Regions from separate parts of the Oryzibacillus soli genome, predicted to be linked through region 1. Evidence: riboswitches for the same ligand, from Rfam matches in the RefSeq annotation. Region 1 holds a riboswitch; each other region holds the start of a gene.
The links. Region 1 has a riboswitch for cyclic di-AMP ahead of ACSEXW_RS12605 (TrkH family potassium uptake protein). Riboswitches for the same ligand answer to the same signal wherever they lie in the genome.
Positions count from the first base shown of each region.

Region 1 (5,704 bases):
ATAATCACTACGGGTACGGACAGCTTCAAGAACGCCGTCTCCACCCACTCCGGGATAGCCGGGCCCAGGAACAGACCGTCCATATGCAGGAGGCCCGCACGCTCCGCCCATTCCAGCAGCTCCTCCTCCCTTCGGCACCAGCCGGGGAACAGCAGGTTCTGGGCGGCATGGCCCAGCTCATGGAGCCTGCGCTCCAGTCCCTCGGACTGCAGCCGGAACAGCCGGCTGTCATTCATGATGAGCAGCGCGAACCGCCGCGGCTTGCCTGAAGCCATCGGAATTCGTTCCGCGGCCAGCCCGTCCGACAGCGCCTTGGACCAATAACCCAGACTCCTCGCCGTACGGAACACCTCCCGCCGAGTGGACTCCGACATGCCCGGCAGTCCCCGCAGCGCCTTCGATACCGTATGGACCGTCAGCCCCAGCTCGTCCGCAATGGTCTTCAGTGTGATCTCCTTCTTGAGCGGCATCCGTTCCCTCCACCTTTCCTCCCCTTATTTTATCAAAAGAAACGGCAAAAAGGACCTCCCAAGGGAGGTCCCTGTCTATGATTTTGCCGGCAGTACAGGAGCTTTGCCGCCCGGCGGCTTGTCCTTTTCTGCAATCTCCAGCCCCAGCTTGCGGGCCACAATACCGGTGGTGCTGGCTTGGATCAGAATCGTCAGGAGTACGGCCATAAACGTGACTGAAGCGATCACATCCGCGTGCTGGATGCCCGTGCCTGCTATCATGCCGGACAATGCGGCGGGAATGACCCCGGTTTCCCGGACCCAGAACATGAAGACCAGCTCATTGCGCCTCCACTTGGCTTTGCGGTCGGGCAGGGCACAGAGAAGGACCGTGATGGGCCGGGCCACCAGCATGAAGATCAGAATAACCGCCACGCTCGGCAGCAGGTACTCATAGATGACGCCGAAGTCGACCTGGCTGCCCAACAGGATGAAGATCAGCATCCGCATAATGACCGTGACGTTCTCCGCCACATGCTCCATCTCGTGATGCTTGTCGGTCATATCCAGCTTGAACAGCTTGGCGTTGCCCCAGATGAGCCCCGCCACGAAGGTGGCCATAAAGCCGCTTACGTGGAGTATGTCCCCAAGCAGATAGGCGCCAAGCGAGGTCATCAGCATGGCGATGGCCGCATAGTCCTTCAGCTCCCCGAACCGGGAGTGGCCCACCAGATAGGAGACGCCAAAACCGACGGCCGCCCCCACCGCTACGCCACCCAGCGCCGTCTTCAGGAAATCGAGGACGCCGGAGGCCAGGGTCACCTCCGAGGTGCCGATAATAACGGCCAGGATCGAGAAGGTCAGGATGGAACCGGTGGCATCATTGAAGGCCGATTCGCTCTCTACCGTCTCCCGGACCTTCGGAAGAATCTTTACCTGCTTGAAGACCGGGATCAGGGTAGCCGGATCTGTGGAGGAGATGACGGCTCCCAGGAGCATGGCATAGGACCAGCCCAGGTCCAGCAGGAAGTGAGCCGCAACGGCAACCAGTCCGCCTGTAATCAGCACGCCGGGAACCGACAGCATGGCCACGGTGAACCATACCTTCTTCAGGCCCGTCAGCCTGATGTTGCGGCCGCCGTCGAAGAGAATGAGCGCGGCGCCTCCGGTCAGAATCAATTGATTGACAATGGAGGTGCTGGGCTCCACGATCCAGTGCAGTCCCTGGCCGGCCAGGATGCCGGTCAGGAGGAACAAGGCCACGTCAGGCAGCTTCAGCCACCGGGACAGACGTCCTACCACCATGCCCAGTCCGCAAACAAAAACGATCAGATAAAAAATATGATGTATGATCTCCGTACTGGCGCTTTCCATACGGATGCCTCCTCATGCTCCAGACATGGCCGTCAATTGACGGCGTTCTCGAACTTCTCGATCTGGTCATTGGTCCCGATCACCACCATGATATCCTTCTCATCCACGGTATCCTCTGCCGTCGGGGCGATGATAACCCCGTTGCACTTGTTGATGGCGACCACGCTGCAGCCGAAGCGGGCCCGCGTATTCAGGTCCTTCAGGCTGCTGCCGGAGATCTTCTTCGAGACGGACAGCTCCGCAATGGTGTAGTCATTGGACAGCTCGATATAGTCCAAGAGACTGGGCGACGCCAGCTGGTGGGCGACACGGACGCCCATGTCCCGCTCCGGGAAGATGACGCGGTCCACGCCGATCTTCTCCAGCACCTTGCCGTGAAGATCGGACATGGCCTTGGCCACCACCTTCTTCACGCCCAGCTCCTTGCACAGGATGGCCGCCAGGATGCTGGCCTGGATATCATCCCCGATGGCGATGACCACGCAGTCGAAGTTCCGGATGCCCAAGGACTTCAGCACCTCTTCGTCATTGCATTCGGCCAGGACCGTATGGGTCAGCTCGCCGCTTAGATCATCCACATTGGCCTCCCGCCGGTCGATGCCCAGCACCTCGTATCCCAGCTTCATGAGTTCCTTCGCCAGGCTGGAACCGAACCGGCCCAACCCGATAACCGCATACTGCATCTTCTTCATGACTGTTGCTCCTCATCCGAAAATATCGATTCTATAGGTGATAAGACGAACCGCTTCGTTAACCGATGGTGATCTTGCCCTCGGGATACCGGTACAGCTCCTTCTCGGGCTTGGGACCCAAGGCGTAAGCCAGCGTGATGGGGCCGAGCCGGCCGATGAACATCAAGAGAATGATCACCACCTGGCCGATATCGCTCAGGTAAGGGGTCAAGCCCATGGTCAAGCCCACCGTACCGAAGGCGGACACCACCTCGAAGAGGATCATGAGGAAATTCCGGTCCTCCGTGGTGGACAGCACCATGGTGGCGAAGAGCACCAGGAACATGGCGATAAACGTCAGGGTGATCGCCTTGAAGATCCGGTCCTGCGCCAGACGGTTGCGGAACATGACGATGTCCTGCTTGCCCCGGATCATGGCGATCATGGCCCCGATCAGAATGGCGAAGGTAGTGGTCTTGATACCGCCGCCCGTTGACCCCGGAGAAGCTCCGATGAACATCAGAATGACCATAAAGAACTGGGTGGCCTGACGCATGCCCGCAATGTCGATAGAATTGGCTCCCGCCGTACGGGGAGTGATGGACTGGAAGATGGAGCCCCAGATTTTCCCGGACCAGTTCAGAGAGGCCAGAGTCTTCTGGTTCGTAAATTCGAACACCAGGATCACAATGGCTCCGAACACGATCAGGAAGGCGGTCATGCTGAGCACCACCTTGGAATGCAGGGACAGCCGCTTGGTGCGCCTGAAATCCAGCAGATCCGACAAAACGATGAAGCCCAAGCCGCCCAGCACGATCAGAGCACCGCTTGTGAAGGAGATGATCGGATCATCCACATAGCTGGTGATGGACGTGAACGGTCCGGAGATGGGACCGAAGATGTCGAAGCCGGCATTGTTGAAGAAGGAAACGGCATGGAAGAAGCCGTAATACAACGCTTTGCCGAACGGCATGTCAAAGGACCAGCGGATCGTGAACAGGATCATCCCGCCGAGCTCGATCATGAGAGAATAGTTGATAACCTTGCGGATCAGCCGCACGATGCCCTCAATGGAGTTCTGGTTCAGCGCCTCCTGCAGAATCAGTCGCTCCTTCAGCGAGATCCGCTTGCGCAGCATCATCGCCACCAGAGTCGCCATGGTCATGAAGCCCAAGCCGCCGACCTGTATCAGAACCAAGAGAACCAGCTGGCCGAAAACGTTAAAGTGGGTCCCGGTGTCCACGACGACCAAGCCGGTCACGCAGGTGGCCGAGGTGGCGGTGAACAGGGCGTCCAGGAAGGGGGTTCCCAGTCCCGAACGGGTGGAGATGGGCAGCGACAGTAAGACTGCGCCGATTAAGATGATGAGAGCGAAACCTGATACCAGGATCTGGGGCGGAGTCATCTTCATCTCCAGAGGATTTTTGACCATGTTCATGTGCTGATCTCCTTCTACGTTGTGCCTCCAAAAAACACAAAAAAAGACACTGGAAAACCAATGCCTTACCGTTGGTATCCTGATGAAAGCCTACGAGGTTAGCTGACGGGTTCGGGTGTACAGGCCACCCTATTCGTAATGAAACGAAATTCACCCCATAATGCAATGGTTCCCCCGTTTTCTTGGAGAAATTCGGCTTTTATTCAATTGATACCGATTATAGCTTACCGGAAGGCAGGGGACAAAGAGCATATTCCCGAAAAACGGCGGATAAATATGATATGGCGGCATGTTTTGGGGAGAAGGCAAGGCACTGTCTTCCATTTTCATAGGTTTTCCATTATTATCTCCGATTATCACATCTTTTCGGGGGTTCCGCGGATTCCTGCTGCTGGAAACGGCATGCCACTTTATGTTACCTTGGTAGTAGCCTGATGATCCCTAAGAACAAGAACGAGAAGGAGACGGTCTAGTGATTCCACACAAGTTGAACGGCAAGCTTCTTTTCTTGGCTTTACTCGGCGTCATATTATACTTTACCTCCGCCCTGATCATGTCCCTAAGCCATAACGAATCCATGGAGGAGGATCTCTCCGCTCCGGCGGTTACCAAGGAGATGGCCCTCGATGCAGCCTCCCGTTATGCGGCGGATAAGCTGGGGTTCAAGGCCTCCGAGATGAAGATCGCCTACCAGACGGAGAAATATACCAGCGGCTACGTCACCAAGAACAGCCTGATGGATACCTATACCGAGAAATACGGCACGATCGCCCCTCTCGAATACTGGCTCGTCATCGCCAAGGATGACTCCGACCGGGTCCTTCATCTCCGGGTGGATATGGAGACGCCTGCCGTCACCGCCTGGGAGGAGCCCGGGGCCCTGCCCAAGCCCCACGACGAGAAGAATGCCCCTCTTGCCATGAAGGCGCTGAAGGATGCGGGGTACAACCCGGATGACTTCACCTATTCGCCACCAACGAAGAAGGCCGAGGCCAACCGCTTCACCTTCCTCTCCAAAAAGGAAGCCATCGGGGAAGCCCCGATGGCCATCAAGATCGGCATCCGGAGCGGTGAGCCCGTCTCCTTCGTGACCGGCTTCCGGATTCCGGATGATTATATGGATTGGATCAAGGGCCAGGAGCGTCTGGCCGGATGGATGACGGGTGGCTTCCTCTTCTTCACGGCCGCCATGGGCATCACGGCGCTGGTCCTGGCCATCATCCACCGCAAGCGGGTCCACTGGAGCCGAGGACTCCTCATGACCGGCGTCTTCTTCGTGATCTACATCATCATGAATCTGAATGTGACCGACGCCTTGCTGGCGGCGGAGAGCGGAGCCGGCGATACCGCGGAGGCGCTGATGAACGCCATCATGATCGCCTTCGTCGTCGGCGTCTCGGTGCTGATGGCGGCCGCCGTCTGGTTCTGCCTCCTGTCCGGTGACCAGCAGTGGCGGATGAAGGGCTTCCGCCCGTGGCCGCGCTGGAGAGACCCGGATTTCGGCCGGGACGTCTTCTACGGCATGGGCCGGGGCTATCTGATCTGCTTCTTCATCCTCGGAGTGCAGCAGATTGTCTTCCTCGCGGAAGCCAATCTGTTCCATTCCTTCGGCATTCCCGACCCGTCCCAGTCGCCGTTCAATATGAAGTGGCCCCTGCTCTTCCCCGCCGCAGCTTGGGTGGCGGCCATCATGGAGGAGGCCATCTACCGCCTCTTCGGCGTCATTCTCTTCAAGCGCCTGCTTCGCTTCAACTTCCCGGCGCTCCTGGTCA
Region 1 covers NZ_JBPPGJ010000008.1:129,940-135,643, reverse strand. Annotated here, with positions in the region: gene ACSEXW_RS12620 (LacI family DNA-binding transcriptional regulator) at 1-470, opposite strand, end outside; gene ACSEXW_RS12615 (cation:proton antiporter) at 546-1,823, opposite strand; gene ACSEXW_RS12610 (potassium channel family protein) at 1,856-2,515, opposite strand; gene ACSEXW_RS12605 (TrkH family potassium uptake protein) at 2,574-3,932, opposite strand; cyclic di-AMP (ydaO/yuaA leader) riboswitch at 4,005-4,140, opposite strand; partial or broken gene ACSEXW_RS12600 (CPBP family intramembrane glutamic endopeptidase) at 4,486-5,704, shown strand, end outside.

Region 2 (5,704 bases), on a different contig from region 1:
CCGGTGTGGACTACGGCACCTTCGATCTGGAGCGGATCCTGCGGATGATGCGGCCCTACAAGGGCCATATCGTGGTGAAGGAGAGCGGCATGCACGCCGTCGAGGATTACCTCATGTCCCGGTACCAGATGTACTGGCAGGTCTACTTCCATCCGGTCACCCGAAGCGCAGAGATTCTCCTCCATAAAATATTCGCAAGAGCCCGGGTGCTTTATGAGGAGGGGTACCGGTTTTCCTTTTTTGTCGAACCTATGCGGAATCTGTTCGAGGGGAAGCTGACCATTCCGGAATACATCAAGCTGGATGAGGCCTTCATGCAGATGGTGTTCACCCAATGGATGGAGGAGCGTGACGCGATTCTGTCGGACCTGTGCCGCCGGTTCCTCCACCGCTGCCTGCTGAAGTACATTCCTCTGGAGCGGATCGACGTCCCTGTGCTGGAGCGGATCCGCCACAGCATGTCTATGGAGGGCTACGATTCGGCCTATTATATGGAGATCGACTTCCCGGCGGATCTGCCCTACGACGTCTACCGTCCGGGGGAGCATGATGAGAAGCTGCCGATCCTCCTGCTGGACGCCAAGGACCAGCTGTTCGAGATCTCTCGCAAGTCGGAGATTGTCCGGTCCATCAGCGGCATCCGGCTCGGGCAGCACCATCTGTATTTTCCCGAGGAGCTGCTGGATTCCAAGGGCCTGCCCCAGGATCTGAGACGGTTTCTAGAGAAGCGTACCTAAGCCCACAGCGACATTCCACCAAAGGAGCAGAACTCATGTTTACCGATACGCACACGCATATGGACAACAAGTCCTTCGACGAGGACCGCCACGACGCGCTGATGCACGCGTATGAGAGTGGCGTTACCCGCATCGTCAACGTCGGCTTCAACCGCGAGACCATCCCCACCACCCTGAAGCTGTCCGAAGACTATGCCTTCATCTATGCCGCCGTCGGCTGGCACCCCCAGGATGCCAAGGATATGCGGCCGGAGGATCTGGATGAGATCGAGGAACTGTGCAAGCGGCCCAAGGTGGTGGCCATCGGCGAGATCGGCCTGGACTATTATTGGGATACCTCCCCCAAGGAGGTGCAGCACCGGGTATTCCGGGAGCAGATCCGGCTGGCCCGCCGAATCGGCAAGCCGATCATCATCCACAACCGGGATGCTCATCAAGACGTCCTTGCGATTCTGAAGGAGGAGAAGGCGGCGGAGGTCGGCGGCATCATGCACTGCTTCTCCGGAAGCTGGGAGACGGCCAAGGCGTGTCTCGACATGAATTTCCACATTTCGTTCGGAGGCCCGGTCACCTTCAAGAATGCCGTCCAGCCCAAAGAGGTGCTGGCCCGGGTGCCCATGGACCGCCTGTTGATCGAGACGGACGCCCCTTATCTGACCCCACACCCGCACCGGGGCAAGCGCAACGAGACCGGCTACGTCAAGCTGGTGGCCGAGGCGGCTGCCGAGATCAAGGGAATTCCCTTGGAGGAGCTGGCTCACCATACCACGGAGAACGCGAAGAAGCTGCTTCAGCTGAGTTAAAAAAACCGAAAAAAACCCGCCCGGGCTCCTCGGAGAGCCTGCAGGCGGGTTTCTTGCGGTTATGGACTAATCATCCTCCCGGGCGGAGGCTCTCTTGCGCAGCGGAACGTTCTTATAATAGTACACATACAGGAAGCCGAGCGCCACGGCGATTACGGCATGGAGCTTGTCGCCGTGGAAGAGGATGAGAGCGGCTCCTGCCAAGAGGTTCCAAAGGTTCAGGGCCCAGCCGGCAGTCGTCACGATGGCGTTGGTCCGGAGCCCCTTCGGCACCGGATAGAGTTCCAGCCAGAAGCTGTATCGGTGTGCCTGATCAAGGGAGGAGACCGTGGCGGAGGTCATCAGCAGCGCCACGGCGTAAATCAGCGGATCTGCGACGGCATTCTCCACGAAGATCAGGAGGAAGACGGCAACCGCCAGGATCCGCACCGTAATGCCGTACCATTCCGAGCGGAGGAAGGTCTTGAAGTACAAATAGCGATAGGTTTCGCTCTTGTCAAACGGCAGCCGGTTCACAGCCTCTGCCCAGAGTCTGCGCGCCTTGGGACGCGCAGGCAGCTTCGGCACGTCCGCGAACCAGCTGAAGAAGGTATAGTGCACCTTCAGGTAGTCGGCTTCCTTGCGGATCCAGACTTCCCATGGAATCCGGTGTGACGGCAGGATCCGCGCGGTGAAGGCATGAAGCAGGTAGAAGAGGAAGAACACCAGCGCGCCGTAGAAATAATCCTGCGTCAGGACCATGAACGCGAACACAACGGACATCACCCACCGCATGATGGATAGCGGAATCCGGTGGGTCCGGTACAGGAGCTTGCTCTCCGCCACCCGCCGGTCCAGGGAGGCAGCCTTGACGAACAGGACGGAGGCGGCTGCGTTCACGAAGGGCACTGCGGCCGTTCCCTCGCAATGAGCGTACAGCGGCCACAGGATCAAGAGCGCCCCCAGGGTCCAAGCGGCTTGGAACAGGTAGCTATAGACGCCGCTGTAGAGCCAGGTTCGCCCGAGCTTCAGCTCCGCAGGCATGAGGAACACCTGGTCCGCCTGCTTCAGGAAAGTCCGGTAGGGCGACAAGCCGATAACCGCAGCCAAGACCGGTGTGGTGATCCTCCAGTAGGGATAATCGGCCGGCAGCGTCTTGAGAACGGTCATATAGGCATAAGAGCCGATGATGAAGAACAGGAGCAGAAAGGCGGTCAGGCCGCTTCGAGCCGCATAGCTCCAATAGACGGCGGCTTCCTTCCAGAAGGCGGCGGCCCGCTTGGACCACAGCCGGTTCAGGTCCGTCATGCCGGACTCCCTCCTCCGGCCACCAGGCGGCAGAAGGCGTCGTCCAGCGTCCCCTGCCGGAGCCCCGCAGCTTCCAGGATCTGCTCCAACGGGCCTTGGGCTGCGATCTCCCCCTGGTGCAGCACGACGAACCGGTCGCAGTAGCGCTCTATGGTGGAGAGGATATGGGAGCTGATCAGGAAGCTGGCACCCTGGCGCTTCATCTCAACCATCAGGTCCAGGAGGGAACGGATGCCCAGGGGGTCCAGGCCGAGGAATGGCTCGTCTATGATGTAGAGGGGCGGTTCCACCAGGAAGGCGTTCATAATCATGACCTTCTGCTTCATGCCCTTCGACAGATGGCCGGAGAAGCTTCCCAGCTTCTCCTTCATCCGGAAGGTGCCGAGGAGCCGCTCCATCCGTCGCTCCCATTCGGCTTCCTTCAGACCGTAAGCCCGGGCCGTCAGCTCCAGGTGCTCGCGGATGGTCAGCTCCTCATAGAGCTCGGGGGACTCCGGCACGAAGGCGAAGGCGGACCGGTAAGGCTCCGGATCCTCCTTCAGGGTCAAGCCCCGCACGCGGATCTCTCCTTTCTGGGGTTGAAGGAGTCCCAGGATGTGTTTGATGGTGGTGCTCTTGCCGGCCCCGTTCAGGCCGATCAGCCCGACCATTTCGCCCTGACGGACGTCGAACGTTACGTTTTTCAAGACGGGTTTATGGGGGAAATATCCTCCGTACAAGCCCTCAATCCGGAGTATGGAATCGATTCGGACCACCTGCTTCGTTGGAATAAAGGTACTGGAAATCGCGTTCAGACCTCTCTAAAAATATTATGGGAAAAAGTCCCGGACGAGTCAATTTGTTCTCAAATGGCCTGTCCAAATGGGGCGAATTGATGCCGCTGTGCGATGGAAAGTTCACCATTTTTCCGAAAATCGGGGTCCGAATGAAGAAAAACGGAGATAATGGCTGAAACAAGTGGGATATGAAGCCAAAAAAGCGGGTTTTAATCGCATACATGGGCAATTTTGAGCCATATATAGACTTTTCGCTATTTACAACTTTCCTGTAAGGCATTATCATACAGTTCAAGATAACTTAATAATGCTTGCCAATTTTCCAATTCGCTGAGTTTCCACTATGGGAAACGGGGGAACCGAATGTGAACGACTGAGGTGCATGCTGGGCCTTAGTAACGGCACGGTTTTGGGGTGAATCCTTAGATGGCTGCTTCGCAGCCGCGTAGGTAGGGCGACTCTTACGTCCGAATCCGTCAGCTAACCTCGTAAGCGTTGAAGAGAGGACACTTGTCGTGCATTGATGAATTTATTTTGTCATGCCCAGCCACGAGAAGAGCTTCCTCTTCACGGGGCTTTTTGCGCTTCGTGTGACCTCTTCCTTCCCATTGCTCCAGAGAATTCGTAAGAAAGGACCAAGCATTATCATTACTCAATAGTCGCGTCAAACCCAGCATGCATCATACTTGACGGCGGGACTATGAAGGAGGACCGAATGAAGTGGGCGCAATCCCTGTAACAACGGAACCCCATGTAAGACGATCATCCAGCATGGCCTTCGCATTGCGATGGAAGCATGAAAACGGGCGTTTGATCGGAATCGCTGCTCTGATCTTCACAGCTCTGGCATTCATGTTTTTCATGTTGTTGTACGGTACGGCTACCAAGCGCGTATCCGTAGTGGTCGACGGACAAGAGACCGTGATGGTCACGAAGAGCTCTGTCCTGCAACACCTACTGGATGACAAAGCCATTCAGGTCGGCGAACATGACCGGATCTCGCTGCCTCTTGACACCAAGCTCAAGAACGGCGACGCCATCGTCATTAACCACACCTCGCCTATTCAACTGACCGCCGATGGCAAGACGGTGACGTTGTACACAACCGGAAAGACGGTTGCAGAAGCATTGGAAGACCTGAATATTCAAGTGGGCGAGCTGGATAAGGTAAGCCCCGGGCCGGAGTCGACATTGGCGTCCGGTGCTGATCTGAAGATCGTACGGGTGAAGAAGGAGGTCTCCGAGGAGACTGTCGCCATCGCCTACGATACAGTGACGCAGAACGATGGGAACCTGCTGAAGGGCAAGTCCCAGACCGTGCAGGAAGGCGTGGAAGGCTCCAAGGTCGTTCAGACCGAGAAAGTGTATGAGGATGGAGTCCTGGTATCGGAGAACAAGGTGGGCGAAACCGTAAAGGCCGAGAGCGTAAGCAAGGTCGTAGCGGTGGGCACCAAGGTTCCTGTGGTTACGGTTCTGTCGAATTCTTCTCCGAACGTGGATGAAATCACCAAGAGCGGGGTAAAATTTGGATATAAGAAGGTTCTGAACAACGTCACGCTGACCGCTTATTCGGCCGGCGCGGCATCGACGGGCAAGGATGACAGCCATCCCCAATTCGGTCTGACCTATACCGGCACCACGGTGACGGAAGGCCGGACGATCGCCGTCGATAAGAACGTCATCCCGCTGGGCTGGTGGGTGTACATCGAAGGGCTGGGCTTCCGCAGAGCGGAGGATATCGGCAGCGGCGTGAAGGGTAACACCATCGACGTCTACTTCGACAGTATGTCTTATGCCACCAAGTTCGGCACCAAGCGCGGGTATACCGTGTATGTCATCGGTCCGAAGAAGCCGACGGTTGATTAATTTCACAATGCGATTCAAGGAAGAGGCGGAAGCCTCTTCTTTTCCTATTTGAACAGACGATTGGCCGGGAGGAAAAGTTGCACCCTATGATCAAAGAAATTATCGTGGTAGAAGGCAAATCCGACACGGTGGCCATCAAGCGGGCCGTAGAGGCGGAAACCATCGAAACCGGAGGCTCCGCCATCAACAAGGACGTGTACGAGAAGATCCGTCTGGCTCTGGAGCGGCGGGGCGT
Region 2 covers NZ_JBPPGJ010000025.1:10,480-16,183, forward strand. Annotated here, with positions in the region: gene ACSEXW_RS25070 (HD domain-containing protein) at 1-737, shown strand, start outside; gene ACSEXW_RS25075 (TatD family hydrolase) at 773-1,540, shown strand; gene ACSEXW_RS25080 (ABC transporter permease) at 1,607-2,827, opposite strand; gene ACSEXW_RS25085 (ABC transporter ATP-binding protein) at 2,824-3,573, opposite strand; cyclic di-AMP (ydaO/yuaA leader) riboswitch at 3,922-4,113, shown strand; gene ACSEXW_RS25090 (resuscitation-promoting factor) at 4,375-5,469, shown strand; gene rnmV (ribonuclease M5) at 5,556-5,704, shown strand, end outside.
Region 2: it holds a riboswitch for cyclic di-AMP, as region 1 does, so the genes downstream of both, ACSEXW_RS25090 (resuscitation-promoting factor) here and ACSEXW_RS12605 (TrkH family potassium uptake protein) in region 1, are expected to answer to the same signal.

Region 3 (5,704 bases), 120 kb from region 1:
GGCGGAGAGACGAGCGATCCGGGCGGTTTCTTCCACGGAAGCCGCTACCTCCTCCGAGCCGGCCGAGATCTCCTCCGACGTTGCGGACACTTCCTCGATCTGGGACGCGACATGCTCGATCGCCTCCCGGATGCGGGTGAAGGCCAGCCCTGCGGCTTGTACAACCTGGAGACCTTCCTGGGATTGCTGCATCCCCTCGTTCATGCCCTTGACCGCAGAGGAGGTGTCCCTCTGGACCACGTGGATGAGGTCTGTGATTTGCTTTGCAGCCGTCTCCGATTGGATGGCCAGCTTTTTTACTTCCGTTGCTACAACCATGAAACCTCTGCCCTGCTCACCGGCACGGGCCGCTTCGATGGATGCGTTCAGAGCCAGCAAACTGGTCTGGGTGGCGATATCCGTGATCACCTGAATGATCTCGCCGATCTCGGTGGAATGCTCGTGGAGCTTCCTCACACGCTCTGCCGATTGTTCGGCCGCTTGATAGATCACGTTCATCTGCTCTACGGCCCGCTGCGCAGCCCGGTCGCCTTCATCCGCTTGGGCTCGGGCCGTCACCGACTGCTCGTACACCGAAGCGGAGGACTCTGCGATCCGACCGATGCCTGCCGTCATCTCTTCCATGGCCCGGGCGCTATCCTCCGCACCCCGGACCTGCTGCTCCGCTCCGGTTGCCACCTCCTGCGATACGTCCGAGATCATGGAGGTCCCTTGGGACGTTAATTCGCTGCTCTCGGTCAGCAAGCGGGAGCTCTCCGCCATCTTTCCGGCGGAGCGTTCCACCTTGCCGATGATGGATCGAAGCTGCTGAACCATAGCCTCGAAGGTGCCGGCCAAATCTCCGATCTCGTCCTTCGTCCGCACTCCCAGCTTTCCGACAGTCAAATCACCGGCGGCGATCTGCTTGGCGGCTGCCGTGATTTGGCGGAGAGGCCGAGATATCAGCAAGGAGCATAGAATACCGATGCCGATGGCAAGAGCCACGATGATGAAGCTCACCACCATACTGGTCGTCTGGTCTCTATTCGCACTGTCCTGAACGGCCTTCTGTTCCTCTCCCATCCGCTTCAGATGATCATTGGCCATTTCCTCCGCCAGCACCGAAATCTGCGTAGCCAGTGGGAACAAGCTTAACGATGCTTCTCGAAGCGCCTGCTCATGGGGGAGGATCATAATGCTGTCCACCCGGGTCTTGTATTCCTTAGCCAGTTCGATCACCTTTTTGAAGCTTGCTTTATCTTCCTCCTTCTCCACAGAAGGAAGGACCTCTTCAATTAAGTCGATAATCTTCTTGTTCGAGGTCTGCATCCGCTGGACCGCAGCAGGATTCTGTGTAAGGAAATATTCCCTCATGTAATCGTTCTGTTCGAGGCCTGCGACCTGCACCCGCTCCACATGGGACAGCACCTGCACCCTGACCTCAACCAGATCTTCAAAGGATTTATTAATGTTTCGCAATGAATTGAAGGACAGGCCGCTAACGGCCGCCGTAAGCAAGGCCACAGCCATAAAAGCGCCCACGAGCTTGCGTCCGATGGTAATCTTCATAGACATCATCTCTCTCTCCCTGCAGTTGTTAGCTAATATAACATCAACCGAACATCATATCTGTGAAGTATATCATAAGAGGTAAAAAATTTAAACTCCGGTTAATTATTCATATAAAAAAACCCGGCGGGCATGCCGCCGGGTGATTGGGTTTCTTAGCCGTTCTTGCGCTGGAACTCGCCCATCAAATCAACCAGTGCCTTACAAGCCTCATAAGGTACGGCGTTGTAAGTGGATGCGCGAAGATGACCTACGCTGCGGTGGCCGCCCAAGCCGACGAAGCCGTTCTTCTTGGCTTCCGCCAAGAATTCTTTCTCCAGCTCTTCGGTTTGAAGCTTGAAGGTAATATTCATGATGGAGCGGCTGTCCTTCTGAGCCATTCCTTCATAGAAGCCGCCGCTGTTGTCCAGCGCGTTGTAGATCAGGTCGGTCTTCTCGCGGTTCAGCTTCTCGACGGCGCCGATGCCGCCCTTTTCCTTGATCCACTTCAGCACTAGGTTGACCATGTAGATGGAGTAAACCGGAGGCGTATTGTACAAGGAATTGTTCTTGATGTAGGTGCTGTAACGAAGCATGGTCGGCAGGTGCTTCGGGGTCTCCTTCAGCAGATCGTCCTTGACCACAACGACGGTTACGCCGGAAGGACCGAGATTCTTCTGGGCGCCCGCGTAGATCAGGGAGAACTTGGAGGAATCGATTCTGCGGGACAGGATGTCACTGGACATGTCCGCTACGAGCGGAATGGAGCCGGTATCCGGGAAAGCTTGGTACTGGGTCCCCGCGATCGTTTCGTTGGAGGTGACATGCAGGTAAGCGGCATTCTCGGGAATCTGGATCTCGCTCAATGCCGGAATATGTAGAACGCCTTCTTGGGAGCTGGCTGCGATGTGGGTTTCACCGATCAATTGAGCTTCTTGGTACGCCTTCTCCGCCCACGAACCCGTCATGACGTAGCTGCCGACCTTGCCGGAGGCGAGCAGGTTCATCGGGACCATGGCGAACTGGGTGCTGGCGCCGCCTTGAAGGAACAGCACTTTATATCCGGACGGAAGCTCCAGATGCTCAAGCAGAAGCTGCTGGGTCTCGTCGTTAACGGCTTCGTATTCTTTACTGCGGTGGGAAATCTCCATGATAGACATGCCAATCCCCTTGAAGTCTACGATTTCCTCTTGCGCACGCTGCAGAACTTCCAGCGGAAGTGCTGCCGGGCCCGCATTAAAGTTATAAGCTCTTTTCATGTAAATCCACACCTGCCCCTTCACGTTTTCATCTATGATAGCAAGATTCACTAGGTTCTACAAGTAGGTATAAGGCTGTCACACAAATTTTACTTTTCTCCTTTACAGCGTTCCATAAGAACAACATCAAAGAGATAAATGAGTAAATCATCGGCCCAAAAAAGAAGCAGCCTCCCAACCGGGAGACTGCCATAGGTTACGCTTATTCAGGTAATTTGTATACATGAACCTGCTGCATGCCGAACTTCAGACTGTTGTCTCTGGAGCCTGGCAGGAAGATATCCACCTTGTTTCCCTGGATGGCACTACCCGTGTCGGAGGCAATGGCGTACATTCCGCCGGCGGGAAGCCCGTTGTAGGAATAACCTTCTATATAGAGCCTGGTGCCGAGTGGAATGACGTTGGGATCCACAGCTACGGTGCCCAGCTGAAGGGGCCTGCCGAAGTAGTCCACGGCCCCATAGCCGCCGTTCTCGCTCGGACTGGCCGAATAGGCGGTTGCGGTGAAGCTCGAGAGCAGCTGCATCTTGGGCTTATACCACGCGGGCGCATGATAGTTCCCATCCTCGTTCAGAATCGCGATGAAATTGTTCGGATCCCATTGGACGCGGATGCCGGAAGCTTCGGAGATGAACCGGAGCGGTATATAGACCCGGCCTTCCTGAAGGATCGGCGCGGAGGCCAGCTCCACTTTCTTCCCGTCGACCTCAACATCCTGCTGTCCCGTTACCATTTCAATATGAGTACCGTCCGAGTTCAGCATATGAACCCGAATCCGGCCGTTCTCCTCGGACCACTGGATCTTATATCCCAATTCCTCCAGTACGAAACGGACCGGTACCTGGGTCAGCTTGTTCTGATCGATGAAGGGCTGCGCATCCGGAAACCGGATCAGCTCGTCATTGATCTGGACCTTCACGTCCGAACCCGCGGCGGACGAGGCCATGGCCGGTTCAGCCCCTGCCCAACAGGAAAGAGCGACCGCCGACGCACATGTCAAAAGTAAGCTTTTCAGCCCTGTGCGAAAAATATTCAATTGTATGTCCTCCTTGTAGCCTCCGAGGTTAGCTGTCGGGTTCGGGAAGAAGGTTTTCCCTAGCACGCTCTTACTGACGCGCTCATTCACCCCATGTAAATCGTCCCCCGTACCAGCACTTTTATTTTGGTATGTATGCTGGATTCGGCACTACATAAGCTAACATATCGAGCAACGGGCTGGCAACCGCCAAAACATTCCAGCCCCCCATCCTGACAAGAAAAGAGGGACTATCCATGTCCGGCAGCACATACCGATTGTTCACGGCAGTTCCTTTGCCCGCGGAGATCAAGAAGTCTTTGGCTGAGTGGACCCGTGCCCATAAAGCTCTGTACCCTTTCCAGAAATGGGCCCACACGGAGGATCTGCATATTACCCTCTATTTTATGGGGGACACGGAGGAGGAACGACTCCCGAGGATTATGGCATCCCTGGAGGAGGCCGTTTCTCTCCACGTCCCGTTTAAGCTGCGCCTGAGCGGTTTGGGCACCTTCGGTCCTCCCGCGGCGCCCAGCATTCTGTGGACCGGCCTGGAAGGGGACAGAGACCGTCTCGTCAGTCTCCAGCGGGATGTCCTTCAGGCCCTTGTCCGTGTAGGCTATTCCAAAGAGGACAAGCCTTTTCGTCCCCACATTACCCTGGCCCGCCGTTATCAAGGAGACCGTCCCTGGACGCAGGTCCGAAGCAAGCTGCCTGAGCCGGCTGGCCTTGACGGCCTCGAATGGACCAGCGGCTCGGTCATCCTGTACCGAAGCCATCTGGGCCGCAGTCCCATGTACGAGGTCGTGAAGGAATTCCGGCTTCCTGTTCTCAGCGCCACCTGAAGTTGGCACCCTTCCTTCCCCCGCGCCCATCCGGATCAGGGCACCCTAGAAGCATCCGGATGAAAGGGAGGAACGCCCGTGTTGACTGAGCACAAGCGCACCGTTCTTCGGGACCGCAATTATGTTTTATTAGACGGCAAATGGCGGCACAAAGGCGAAGAACCGGATTTGTCCTTTCTGGCCGTGGAGCTTCTGAATGACGGGGACTTTGAAAATGGGCTGGACCGGTACGTCTCGGCCCTGCACCGTCAGATCCACCAGGTTCATCTGGGTGCCCCGCTGTTCCGGTTCGAACAGTGACGGTAAAAAAGCCCTCCGGGATCAGGATCCCGGAGGGCTTTTGAATGTGATTGATGAATACCTGCCAATTAGCAGCCGAAGTACAGGGAGTACTCGTGCGGATGAATCCGGATGGATACCGCTTTGGCTTCTGCACGCTTCAGCTCGATGAAGTTGTTGATGAAGTCTTCGGTGAAGACTCCGCCTTCGGTCAGGAAGCTGTGGTCAGCTGCCAGTGCATCCAGAGCTTCATCCAGGGAGCCCGGAACACTGCGAATCTCGGCTTTCTCGGAGTCAGCCAGCTCATAGATGTTCTTGTCAACCGGACCGTAGCCCAGCTTGCGCGGGTCGATCTTGTTCTTGATGCCGTCCAGACCGGCCATCAGCATGGCAGCGAAAGACAGATACGGGTTAGCGGTGGAGTCCGGAGTACGGAACTCGATCCGGGAGCCCTTCGCGTTAACGGCTGCGATCGGAATACGGATGGCAGCGGAACGGTTGCCCTTGGAGAATACCAGGTTAACCGGAGCTTCGTAGCCCGGAACCAGACGCTTGAAGGAGTTGGTGGACGGGTTGGTCAGCGCGATCAGAGCCGGAGCGTGGTGCAGAATACCGCCGATGTAGAACAGAGCGATTTCGCTCAGGTTGGCGTACGCGCCCTTCTCATAGAACAACGGAATGTCGTTGTTCCAGATGGATTGGTGAACGTGCATACCGCTGCCGTTGTCGCCGAAGAGCGGCTTCGGCATGAAGGTTGCCACTTTGCCGTATTGACGGGC
Region 3 covers NZ_JBPPGJ010000008.1:254,376-260,079, reverse strand. Annotated here, with positions in the region: gene ACSEXW_RS13195 (methyl-accepting chemotaxis protein) at 1-1,554, opposite strand, end outside; gene serC (3-phosphoserine/phosphohydroxythreonine transaminase) at 1,704-2,786, opposite strand; gene ACSEXW_RS13185 (stalk domain-containing protein) at 2,989-3,732, opposite strand; cyclic di-AMP (ydaO/yuaA leader) riboswitch at 3,825-3,982, opposite strand; gene thpR (RNA 2',3'-cyclic phosphodiesterase) at 4,059-4,646, shown strand; gene ACSEXW_RS13175 (hypothetical protein) at 4,725-4,946, shown strand; gene glnA (type I glutamate--ammonia ligase) at 5,015-5,704, opposite strand, start outside.
Region 3: it holds a riboswitch for cyclic di-AMP, as region 1 does, so the genes downstream of both, ACSEXW_RS13185 (stalk domain-containing protein) here and ACSEXW_RS12605 (TrkH family potassium uptake protein) in region 1, are expected to answer to the same signal.

Region 4 (5,704 bases), on a different contig from region 1:
TTTCTTAGGATATCCGTACATCCGGTATTCTGACTCTCCCCTTCGGTACTCATACGGCGCCGCGGGCCATCAATTGTTGGGAATCCGGCATGGAAAAAGGGGCGGCCCGTACTATTTGTACAGGCGGCCCCATAGAATGTGGTAGACAAGTACTTTCGATAACGAACGGAGGTCTTTCGAATGAACCCTATCAAGCAAGCCGGCCAGGTCCGCCTGGGCTCCCCCATGCTCGCAGGGCTGGCCTACGGCTTCATCACCATGGCGGTGGCCGCGCTGGCCGCTTCCCTGATCCTGATCTCGGGCGATCAAGGCGAAGAGGTGCTGCCCGCCTATGCCTATGCCATCCACGGCTTGTCCGTGCTGATCGGAAGCTTCGTCACCGGGAGAAGATCCGGCAGCAAGGGATGGTACTATGGCGGTCTCCTCGGCCTGGTATACAGCATCATCGTGCTCATCGTCGGCTTCCTGAGCTTCGACCGCGGAGCGGACTGGACCCTGCTCTTCTTCGCTGCAGGGGCGTTCCTGGCCGGAGCCCTGGGCGGCATCATGGGAGTGAATACCCGGCGTTGACCGACGGGAGGGGACGCGGCCGGGCTTATCCCCCTCCGTGCCAGAGCTGGACGACCGACAGCAGCAGGCCGACCAAAAAGCCGCAGATGGCGCCGTTCACCCGGATCCACTGGAGGTCGCTTCCCACCTTCTCCTCGATCAGCCGGACCAGGGTGGCATCGTCCATCCGCTCCAGATTCAGCTTCACCAGATTGCCGATCCGGTAATGGTTCGCTTCCACGAAATCCAGAATATATTCGGTCGTGCGGCTCTCCAGTAGGCGGACCAATTCCGGTGAGCTGATGATGCTCCGGTACAGAAAGCGGTACGCTTGAAAGACAGCTCGCCCCCCGTTCATACGCTCCTGAAGCAGCCAATCCGACAGATGCTCCAGCATGCTGCGGTACCCTGCCTCTAGCAGAGGATACGCCTGGGGACCGCCGATCCAGGCGGATACGGCTTCCGCCATCCGGGAGGAACGCTCCTTGTCCTCCAGAACCCCAAGAAGCTGGGTCCGGATCTGGAGAAGAATGCGCTCCCGGTACGGATCCTCGGGAAGCTGCAGCTGCCGGAGGGAATTCATCAGCATCTCCTGTATGATCTGCCCCAGCTTGTCCTCGTCCATGAATCCGGCGAACGCTTGGACCGCGAAGCCCATGAACCCGCCTACCTTAATGCCCGACATCTTCTCATTGGCCAGTTTGCCGAGGAGGTACCGGGTTTCGGGGCGCTTCACCCACACCAGCGCTTCCTTCAATCCCAGATCCAGCACCTTCCTCTCGTAATCCGCAGCCGACAGGTGATCTCGCAAGGCGCTGCTCATGCCGCCCAGACCGTTATGCCGGACGAGGCCGGACAGCTTCTCCTGAAGGAGCCTGACGGCTTTTTCCTCCGGGATGTGATCCAGCAGGCGCAGCAGAAAATCCACCACAGCGGTCCGCACCGACCGCTTCTGGATCAAGCGCGTCAGCTCCACCGCCGCCGCGCCCAGCACTTGGTGCTGCCGGAGCATCTCCTCGATGCTCCGTTTGTTCAACAGCTCGTTCTCCATGGCGGACACGAGCGTCTGCACCATCTTCCCCCGATTGCGGATGATGAGCGAAGTGTGTGGGATCGGCAGGCCGAAGGGATGGCGGAACAGGGCCGTAACCGCGAACCAGTCCGCGGCGCCGCCGACCAGCCCCGCCTCGAAGCCTCCGCGGAGAAGCAGAATCCAGGTGCTGTCCGGCAGGAACAGCGTGATGACAAAGCCGAGACCCATGAAGGCAAGGGACAGCCCTGCCGCATATTTCGTACTCAAGGCACTACCTCCCTAGGGCAAAGGAGCTGTCCGTGAACAGCTCCTTTGTTTTTTAGCGTTGGAGATGGTAAGGCACTGTGGCTATGACCACGTCCTTCCGGTTATACAGATAAGCTCTCAGCAGCAGGCTCGACTGGTTGTGCAGGAAGTTGTGCCACCAATGCCGGGTGATGAATTGAGGGATCAGCACGGTCACGTGATCCGTCTCGGCGGTCTTCCATTCCACGGTATCGATGAACTTCAGGACGGGACGGATGATGCTCCGGTAGCTGGATCTTAAGGTGACGAGACGCACGCCCGGGCTCCATTCCTCCCACTTGGCCTCCATCCGCTCGATGGACTCGTCGTCGAAGCCGACATAGACCGCAATCACATTGTCGGTCATGGACTTGGCATAGCTGAGCGATTGCTTCACGACCCGGGTCACGCCTGCAACGGGTACGACGATCGTATTCCCTTTGATGCACGGTTTCTCCGTCTTGATATCAATGCGAAGCTGATCGGCGATATTCATATAATGGCTGTTGATGGAGTGGAAAATGTACATGACGGCGGGAAGGAAAAGAAAGACGGTCCACACTTGAGAAAACTTCGTTATGATAAAAATCAGAGTGATGCTCAGCGTGGTCAGCATGCCGATCATATTGATCACGAACTTGACGGCGTAGCCCTGAGGCTTCAGCCGGAGCCAGCGCAGCATCATCCCCAATTGGGAGATGGTGAAGGGAATGAATACGCCCACCGCATAGAGCGGGATCAGGTTCTCGGTGTTGCCCTTGAATGATGCGACCAGAATGGCGGAGAATACGCCGAGAAAAATGATGCCGTTGGAGAAGCCCAGCCGGTCACCGCGGACCATGAAGGCATGAGGCATATATTTATCCTTCGCCAGCATGAAGGCGAGGAGCGGGAAGGCGGAATACGCCGTGTTCGCCGCCAGGAAAAGAATAAGGGCTGTGATGCCTTGAATCGAATAGTACAGCACACCGCGGCCGAAGGTGCTCTCTGCGATCTGAGATACGACGGTTACCTTCGGATCGGGAGCAATGCCGTACCAATAGGCCAGCAGACTGATGCCGATGAACATGAAGCCCAGAATGCCGCCCATCATCATCAAGGTTGCGGCCGCATTTCGTTCCGCCGGCTTCCGGAAGTTCGGGATGGCATTGGACACGGCCTCCACCCCCGTCAGGGCCGAGCAGCCGGAGCTGAAGGCTTTGAGCAGAAGGAAAAGACTGACATTGGATACGGAGGTCCCGATTGCTGGCGCCGCGGCATCGATGCCGCCTGTAAGAGCCTTCACGATCCCGGAGAGGATCAGGATGACGATGGCAATGACGAACAGATAGACCGGTATGGCCAGTACAGAGGCGGATTCGGTCACGCCTCTCAGGTTCATGATGGTCAACACGGTAATCATGATGAGGGCGATGGCCACCCGGTGCTCATGCAGGGACGGGAACGCCGAGGTGATGGCATCCGTACCCGCCGATGAGCTGACCGCAACGGTCAGGATATAGTCCACCAGCAGAGAGCCTCCGGCCAGCAGTCCGGTCGAGGTGCCCAGATTGTCCATGGCGACGATATAGGCGCCGCCCCCGCCCGGATAGGCGAAGATGGTTTGACGGTAGGACAGGATGAGTATGAAGAGCAGGCCCAGTACTGCCAGCGAGATCGGCAGCGAATACCAGACCGCGGTGAAGCCCGCCGCCATTAAGACGATCAGAATCTGTTCGGTGCCGTAAGCCACTGATGAGAGGGCGTCCGAGGAGAGAACAGCGAGAGCCTTGAGCTTACTGAGCTTCTCCCCTTCGATCTCGGCGTTCTTCATCGGCCGTCCGATCAGAACCCGTTTGAGCTTGCTTACCATGGCGCATATCCCCTTTTGTCTGTGATGATCGCTCTCCCATCTTCAACTTGTCTTTGACCATAAGTTCTCCAACTCGGCTCAAAACATAATCCGGAACGGGATGACGCATTTTGGGCAACAAAAAAACACAAGGCCCGCCTTGTGCTCATGACACAAATCACCTTCTCTCTTACGCTGACGAGGTTAGCTGCCGGATTCGGATGCGAGAACTCACCCTACGGTCTCATCGACCGATTCACCCCAGATGTTGGGTCCCCCGTTTTCCCCGGATGGGAAATTAAGCGGCATATTCAATTAACGTATGTTATCATACTGCCGCGGGATTCGGCCGGTAAAGTCTGGTATTTCCGCTTTTTGGCGTTCATGCTCTTGATGGGCCTGATGGGTACGTTTCCAAAAAAGCGAGGGTCAGCCGCTCGACGGTTATCTCCCCATTTCCTACGTTTTTCATGATTCGATGACAACTTCATGAAATAAAAAAAGGACCCGCTCCCATGGGGAGAGGTCCGTCCTGCGATGCGCTTACTCAGCGGCAGATTGCGCCGCGGTGGTGACGGCATTGATGGCGGAGCGCTCGAAGGTCAGCTTGGTTGCATCGTTCACGCGCAGAACCACGGTGTCGTCGGTGATCTCCAGAATCGTGCCATGCAGGCCACCGATGGTGGTAACCTTGTCGCCCTTCTTCAGGTTAGCCAGCAGCATATTGCGAGCCTTGGTGCGCTTCTGCTGCGGACGGATCAACAGGAAGTACAAGAGGGCGAACATGGCGATGAAGGGCAAGAATGTAACCAGGGCATTACCGGTGGTCCCGGCGCCGTCTGCGGCCAGATAAAACATGGGAATTCCTCCTTAAGTGGGCTCGGTATAGGAATGTTGTCTTTTAAAACCCTTTGTCGTTCTCGTTCATGCCGTACATCTCGAAGAACTCATCGCGGAAATCCAGCAGCCTGTCCTCCCGGATGGCCTGGCGCACACCGCGCATCAGCTCCAGCAGGAAATGCAGGTTGTGGTAGGTGGTCAAGCGGATGCCGAAGGTCTCGTCGCACTTGATCAGATGGCGGATGTAGGCGCGCGAATAGTTCCGGCAGGTGTAGCAGCTGCACTTGGGATCCAGGGGGCCGAAGTCCTCTTGGAACTTGGCGTTCCGGACAACGAGACGTCCTTCGCTGGTCATGCAGGTTCCGTTCCGGGCAATCCGGGTAGGCAGGACGCAGTCGAACATATCGATGCCCCGGATGGAGCCCTCGATCAGAGCGTCCGGCGATCCTACTCCCATCAGATAGCGCGGCTTATGGGCCGGCAGGAGCGGGGTCGTGTAATCCAGCACCTCATACATCAGATGCTTGGGCTCGCCGACGCTGAGTCCCCCAATAGCATACCCCGGGAAATCCAGGGAAGTCAACTCGGCGGCACTCTGCTTCCGTAAATCCTCATACATGCCGCCCTGCACGATGGCGAAGAGGGCTTGGTCCTTCGGACGGGCGTGCGCCTTCAGGCAGCGTTCCGCCCAGCGGGTGGTCCGCTCCAGCGATTGCTTCGCATATTCATGGGTGGCCGGGAACGGCGGACACTCGTCGAAGGCCATCATGATATCCGAGCCGAGAGCATTCTGGATCTCCGTCGCTTTCTCCGGGGAGAGGAACAGCTTGTCTCCGTTCAAGTGGGACTTGAACGCCACGCCCTCCTCGGTGATCTTCCGCATATCGCTCAGCGAGAACACCTGGAAGCCGCCGCTGTCCGTCAGAATGGGCCGGTCCCAGTTCATGAACTTGTGAAGTCCCCCTGCCTGGCGGACGATCTCGTGACCCGGCCGCAGGAACAGGTGGTAGGTGTTGCTCAGGATGATATGAGCGTCCATCTGCTTCAGCTCTTCGGGCGCCATGGTCTTGACCGTGGCCAGAGTCCCTACCGGCATGAAGGCCGGAGTCTCGATGACACCATGGGGCGTATGGACTCTTCCGAGCCGGGCGCCGGATTGCTTGCAG
Region 4 covers NZ_JBPPGJ010000001.1:383,543-389,246, forward strand. Annotated here, with positions in the region: gene ACSEXW_RS01380 (TIGR04086 family membrane protein) at 181-570, shown strand; gene ACSEXW_RS01385 (DUF445 domain-containing protein) at 596-1,849, opposite strand; gene kimA (potassium transporter KimA) at 1,902-3,719, opposite strand; cyclic di-AMP (ydaO/yuaA leader) riboswitch at 3,877-4,013, opposite strand; gene yajC (preprotein translocase subunit YajC) at 4,242-4,556, opposite strand; gene tgt (tRNA guanosine(34) transglycosylase Tgt) at 4,600-5,704, opposite strand, start outside.
Region 4: it holds a riboswitch for cyclic di-AMP, as region 1 does, so the genes downstream of both, kimA (potassium transporter KimA) here and ACSEXW_RS12605 (TrkH family potassium uptake protein) in region 1, are expected to answer to the same signal.